Regions from separate parts of the Metabacillus sp. B2-18 genome, predicted to be linked through region 1. Evidence: riboswitches for the same ligand, from Rfam matches in the RefSeq annotation. Region 1 holds a riboswitch; each other region holds the start of a gene.
What was found. Region 1 has a riboswitch for cyclic di-GMP ahead of LPC09_RS12155 (hypothetical protein). Riboswitches for the same ligand answer to the same signal wherever they lie in the genome.
Positions count from the first base shown of each region.

Region 2: it holds a riboswitch for cyclic di-GMP, as region 1 does, so the genes downstream of both, LPC09_RS22020 (HD-GYP domain-containing protein) here and LPC09_RS12155 (hypothetical protein) in region 1, are expected to answer to the same signal.
Region 3: it holds a riboswitch for cyclic di-GMP, as region 1 does, so the genes downstream of both, LPC09_RS22890 (hypothetical protein) here and LPC09_RS12155 (hypothetical protein) in region 1, are expected to answer to the same signal.

Region 1 is NZ_CP088245.1:2,408,015-2,410,290, forward strand. Features, by position in the region: gene LPC09_RS12150 (DUF1801 domain-containing protein) at 1-428, opposite strand, end outside; gene LPC09_RS12155 (hypothetical protein) at 601-1,350, opposite strand; cyclic di-GMP riboswitch class I at 1,437-1,519, opposite strand; gene LPC09_RS12160 (hypothetical protein) at 1,697-2,218, shown strand; gene LPC09_RS12165 (methyl-accepting chemotaxis protein) at 2,230-2,276, shown strand, end outside.
Region 2 is NZ_CP088245.1:4,360,185-4,362,460, forward strand. Features, by position in the region: gene LPC09_RS22020 (HD-GYP domain-containing protein) at 1-835, opposite strand, end outside; cyclic di-GMP riboswitch class I at 967-1,049, opposite strand; gene LPC09_RS22025 (pyruvate, water dikinase regulatory protein) at 1,179-2,003, opposite strand; gene LPC09_RS22030 (bh protein) at 2,185-2,276, shown strand, end outside.
Region 3 is NZ_CP088245.1:4,560,020-4,562,295, forward strand. Features, by position in the region: gene LPC09_RS22885 (Hsp70 family protein) at 1-601, opposite strand, end outside; gene LPC09_RS22890 (hypothetical protein) at 802-1,029, opposite strand; cyclic di-GMP riboswitch class I at 1,103-1,187, opposite strand; gene LPC09_RS22895 (MBL fold metallo-hydrolase) at 1,460-2,276, shown strand, end outside.

The DNA of each region.
Region 1 (2,276 bases):
TTTTGATGAAGCTCTTCCGGTATAGTAAACTCTGAATGCTCCTTAGTCTTCACTTCTAAACCCGCTTTTTCAACCTCAATAGCTTCCAGGATATAAGCTTTCAAAATAGATTCCATTTCAATAATTTCTTGTAGATTTGTGAACCGAATCTGTCGAGCTGACTGGACATTCTCCGTTTGTTGAATGAGTATTTTCTGCGGATCCTTAAGCAAAGCACCTTTATGAAAGAGAAGTGCACAGTAGTCTCTAAATCCATGGATTAACACAATATTTTTGCCATTTAACGTGTAACAAGGATGCTTCCACTTAAATTCTTCTGTTAACTCAGAGTCCTGAACGATCTCTCGTAGCTTCTCAAACTCTTCCTTCCACTTTTTCGCGGCACTTAAAAATTCATCAACTTTTGGATTTAAATTTGTATTGTTCATTTAGGTATACCCCATTTTAATTTTAGGTCAGTAAAACAGCTAGGATTTCTCACTTTTGAATTTATAACAACACTTCTATTATATCAAGAAAGTAGATAAAATACGGTTGGGTTCGTTCCTTTTCCTTTAGTACATAAAAAAACGAGACTAAAGAATTAGCCTCGCAATTGAACTATGAATTTAAATTATTAGTAGGATTTCCATCCGCATCAGTACGTATGTAACCTCCACCCTCTTCTTCACTCAGATTGACAGAAGTATCTCCATCTCCATCTCTCCAATAACCATCAATCCATACCCCATCACGCCAATGCCCCTCTACGTAATGAGGTTGGACATGGTGAGTTCCGGGCTGTTCTGATGTTTCTATTGAAGGTGCTGCTTCTGCCTGAGCCACATGAGGTTGGACTTGGTGCACATTTGATGATCCTTCTTTTCCTGCATCAGCCACATTTTGCTGATCGGTAACTGAATCAGTACCATCTGCTCCATCGACTAAATCAATCACCCCAACAGCGAGTGTCCCTATTGCCACTGTTTTTCCGATATTTCGTAATCCTTGCTTTACTTTTATGTCATCTCCTTCTTTAATTCCTTCATATGTAGATTTTCCACTATGATAGGTATTTTTAGCAGTTTGATAGACACCCTTTGCTGTTCTACCTATTGAATCCGCCATATCGTTTAACCCTTGATCTTTTTTATGCTTATCTTCTTGAATCAATCCTGATGCCGTATTCCAAGCACCATCTGCAACTTGCCCAACCGTATCACCAGCAAATTCGGAAGCTTTTTTAACCCCATCTCCTACTTCTTTAATAAATTTACTACCTGTTACATCTCCAACAACATTGACTGCCCCACCAATTACAGTTCCTGTTGCTTTACCTGCGAATTTACCAACATCTCTTAAAAATCCCATAAACGTGTTCCTCCTCTATCTTATGTAAGCGAAAAAAAGACCCACCCAAATAGGTGGATCATACCGACGTATCATTCTCCATCTTTTTAGGCGACTCGGCTACCATAGCAGTTGCTTTAGGCCCGTAGTTTTGCGTCCCTACTTTTCAATAGGTTTGCCGTTGTCTAATGATATATATTTTATAGGATAATTTTACTATATAATAGGCGGTTTTTAAATAGAATTTTGCTATCAGACTCTAGATCTTAAAAATAAATGATTAAAAGCACATTTGAACTTGGGAAATAATAAGACCATACGGTATAATAGTAACAGGAAAAAAGACACAGGAGGATCCATAACCTACATGGAAACATCAAGAAATCAAACAGTAGAAAATAACCAATTAGCATCAGAATATGAGAAATTAAGCTCTAAACTCCTTACCATTGCCATACCTGGATTACTACTTTCATGTATTCCCATTGTATTAGCTTTAAGTATCTTTAAGATTGTGCCTTTCAAAACATTTTTTTTAGTCTGTCTAGTGATTCCTATCTTAATTGGTAGTCTTTACCTGACCTATAAAAAGTTTCACACCCTATCAAAAGGAAAGTATTTATTGTCCGCTCTTACATTCTTTATCATCTTTGTGTTTATGTGGTTTATCCCCTCATATGAAATTTGGGCAGCAATACCATTGTATCTATTACTTTCTTTAATCTACTTAAATTCTAAAGTCATGATTTTCGCTACCATTTATTCGTATATTGTTTATACAGCCCATCTTTTCCTTAACCCTTACTTTGAAAAGAACTTAGTGATGGATCAAATTGTGATTTATGTTGTTTTAACGATGCTAGGGGAACTTGCTATTGCATTACTTTAATGGGAAAACGCATGCTTGCAGATGTTAATCAAAATGAAAGTAAAGTCAGGGATTTACT
Region 2 (2,276 bases), 2.0 Mb from region 1:
CTTTTGTACCTGGTAGATAAGAAGGAACACTGTTCACAAATGCCTGAACTACTTTGTGAGAATATTCATCATCACTTTTTGTCATAATCAATTCTAACGCTTCATGTGGAGGCAGTTTTTGATTTGAAAGCATACGATCATACAAGTTTGCTATCCCACAAATTTGCGGAAATTCTAATACTTCTTTGTCCTTAAGTCCCCTAGGATAGCCTTTTCCATTTAATAGCTCATGATGTTGAAAAGCAACATGAGCAGATAGTAAACTAATTTCGCGACTTTCCTTAATCACCTCAAAGCCTTTTGCAGGATGTTCTGCTTCTTGATCTGTTACAGCCTTTCCGATATCATGCAGCAACGCCCCTATGGCAAGATCTCTTAACTGAACAGGAGAATAACTCATTTGCTTTGATATTTGTAAACATAACAATGCTACGTTTACAGAGTGAGCATATTTCTCCAATCCTTCTGAAATAGAGGTTGTTGGAATTAAAATGATCGTTTTAAGAGCATTTACTTCATGGATAAGAGTCATGGCAGCTTTTTGAATAGCTACAACATTTAATCTTTTTCCTTTTTTCACATCTTCAAATGCTTCTTGCACAACAGCAATTATATCCATCCAAGTTGGCATGTCCAGCATTTCATCCAATGTAATTCCAAATGACTCAGCATCTTCTACCACAAGAGTTGTTACTCCAATTTCTTTAATACGTTCCAAATAGTTAGGATGAATTGTACGTCCTGCTGCTAAAAGGATCCGTCTCATCCGATCATAAACAGGCATTGCCAATTGCATGGCCTGTGGGTTGTAATCCTCTATATCAATAAATCTCATGATATCCTCCTTGTTGCTATCTTTCTTTGAAATCAAAAACTTTTTCAAGTCTCAACTACGTTTGGCTATTGAAAAATAACAAAAAATCCACCGATAAACACGGAGGATTGCTGTACAAAGCTCTTCCACTCATCAGCAATCCAGCCACCATAGATTTCTCCTTAGGTCTGTGACTTTGCGTCTCCATTTTTCAATGAATTTGCCTTTATTATATAAGGTTGTTGTTTTCGTTTATTAACAAATATACCATGAGATTTACGTTTATTAATAGCTTTAATTTCTTCCAATGAATTCTAAGAAGAGATACAAAAAACCCCTAAATGAGTTTTAAGGGATTCTTTACTTAGCTTGATTTTATCTCGACCTTATGTGACATGCTACCGATGATCCACTCTGCCGCTTCTTCTATTGCCATTATGGAAAGATCTATAGTTGGACATCCAAGGTTAACCATTACTGTTTCAGCGAATTGTAATTCTTCCTTAATCCGTTCAATTTTCGCATAACTTGAATCCGGAGATAACCCTAAGTGCTTCAATCTTTCTCCCCTTATTTCTCTTAGTTTCTCAGGTGACATCGTTAACCCAATACATTTTCCTTCTGACAACTTAAAAAGTTCTTCAGGAGGAGAAACCTCAGGGACTAATGGGATATTTGCTACCTTAACCATTTTATTAGCCAAATACATCGACAATGGTGTCTTTAAAGTTCTTGAAACACCGATGAGAACGATATCCGCCTCCTTGATTCCACGCATATCCTTTCCATCGTCATATTGCACAGCAAATTCAATGGCTTCAATTCTACGAAAATAGGAGTTATCAGGTACTTCTATTATACTTGGTTTTTGTACCGGTTGTTTATTTAGCTTAGTTGCAAATGTCTCCAATAGTGGACCTATTAAGTCAATCACCGTAACATCTTCTTCATTCGCTTTATGATCAAGATGCTTTTTAAATAGTGGAGTAAAGAGTGTATAGGCAATGATAGCGTTGCTTAGCTTCGCGAGAGCAATCAGATCATTTATTTCTTCCTTATTTTCTATATAGGAGATTGTTTTAATGTTAAACTCTGTTCCGATAAATTGGGCAGCAACTGTTTTGACCAACAGCTCTGCTGTATCACCCACCGAATCAGAAAGAACATAGACAATTTCTTTTTCATACACTTATAATCACCTATTCTTTGAACTTATTATCTTCTGAAACATTACCACATTCATCTTGCCTAAAGGTAGTATAATGCTTACTCTTACTCCAGAAAATTTCATCATTTGTTAGTAAAATCTACTTTTCTGTTAACGATACTCGAAACCTTTGAAATCGACGAAACTCTACAAATATCGGGTGGTGACAGTAAGAAACAACATTAATAGCAAAATAAACGGAATTCAATGTGAAGAATGTCATCGTACACAAGCGTTAAAAATGAATCTTGTTAA
Region 3 (2,276 bases), 2.2 Mb from region 1:
CGCCACCGAGCATGCTGTCACCATCAACTGCCACAACGCGGAAGTTGTTGTTTTCAACTTTAAGAATAGAAACGTCAAATGTTCCACCACCAAGGTCATACACCATAATTGTTTGGTTGCGTTCTTTATCCAGGCCATAAGCAATAGCCGCTGCAGTTGGTTCAGACAGCAGTCGTAGAACATTTAGTCCTGCCATTTCTCCTGCTTTTCTTGTTGCTTCACGTTGCTCATCAGTGAAATAAGCTGGGATTGTAATAACGGCATCCTTAACCTCTTCCCCTATGTACTTACTTGCTTCAACTCTAATTTTTTCAAGGATGTTTTTCGCTACATCAACTGGTGTTACGGTTCTATTGTGAACGTGATACACTTTGTCTCTGTTTCCTATGAATCTTTTGGAAGAAGCAATACTGTTTAGAGGATCAATATAAAGTCGTGCCTTTGCCGCATTTCCAACAAGAATTTGGCCATTGTCTTTATATGAAATAACAGATGGCATTGTTTTACGTCCATCTACTGGAATGGTTTCTACTTTTCCTCTCCGATAAACTGCTACTGCTGAGTTACTTGTGCCTAAATCAATTCCAATCGCTGTACCCATGCTATTGCTCCTTTATTTTGAAGTTATGAAATAAACCTATAAATATAGGGAATCTACTAGATTAATTAAATTTGAATTTTTCTAACCTATACTGCTTATATTAGGTCTAACTACTTATTATTATCGGTTTATTTTTTTGATATTTAAGTAAGTTATGGGAATTATATGGTTTTTTTAAAAAGTAAAGTCTATAAAAACAACTAGCTTTTTACTGCCTTTAGTACAATAAATAGTATCACTCCAGGAATCATCCCCCACGGAAATGTCATAATAATCCCAAGAAGAACAAGCCCGATAATTAACAGTTTTCCAAATGTATTAAAAATACCTGAGAAAAGAGCAAATCCTATTTTGAAAATTCCGTTAATGATTTTTATTGCTGGCCAAATTGTCAATAAAATAGCAAGAACAATAATAATGATATGCATAGTTTATCCCCTCATTTTTATATAAAAAAGAAAAACACTATGGTTCAAATTTGCCATAGTGTTTCCTAACGCTCATGGCAGCTTGACGATCATAGCACTAATGCCTTAGACTCATAGCTTTGCGTCCTCACCTTTCAGTAAGTTTGCCTTTTTCTTATTATTTACTAGTTATAAAGTTATAAATACCGATATTGACTCTAGTTATATTATACCAAAATCTCTACACCCTTAAAAAGAACTTTGTGACTTTTTCGACTTTTTCTGCACTGCCATAGGGACAGGTTCACTGTCCCATTATTCTTTTTCCAAAGGTGGACAAATAACGGGCCACAGAACCAGGCCCTTTGTCTCATTTCCAATAATCCCCCCTGGAAATCCCATTTCTTTTCCTTTACCATAGACCATGGATATCAAATAAGGGGGTATTCTTTTGACACTAAAGAGAAAACTAGTAAACACACTACTACTAGGTACAACATTATTATTAGCTCCAGTTGTAACGAATGCATCTCCAGGAGGTTTGGATTCTAACGGTGGTCATACTTGTCGTACAAACTGTTCACAGCACGGCTTAGAAACCGGTGAATATCACTATCACAGAAATGGTGAGATTGTTAAGGTCCCTACTCCAACTACAAACACACCTACAACAAATATGAGCAATGTAGCTTACCAAGATGCTGTAAATCAAGGTAAGATCCTCAATTCCAAATTATCAGCTTATCATCAGGCAATTAACAGCGGAGATATCGCGAAAATAAATGGACTATATGATGCTTTTACGAAGCAATTAAAATTAGTAGAATCAAAGATTGGGAAGGTATCTGGTTCATCTAATCGCTCAAGCTTAAATGAGCAGTATATAAGACCTTCAAAAATTGCGATTGAAAGAACAATTTATGAAGTTTCTCAGTACCGTTTGTTAAGTGTTATTAGTGCAAATGTTGGAAATGGGAACATTGGGCAAGCTATTTCTAATACAGAAATGCTTGAGCGTTTAAAGGATCGAGCTGATGAAATTAAAGATGCTGGTGGATATCAACAGCTCCCAAGTGGAGTGAATAAATCATTACGTGCTACTGAGGCTAACCACCAAGGAAATCTTCTTACTCACTTGCTTGCAACATATAATGTGGCAATAAATAGTGGCGATATATATGAGGTTGACTTCCTATATGATCAATTTACAAAGCAGTTACGCATAACAGAATTAAAGATTGGACAAGTTTCAGGTCCAAATAATCGTT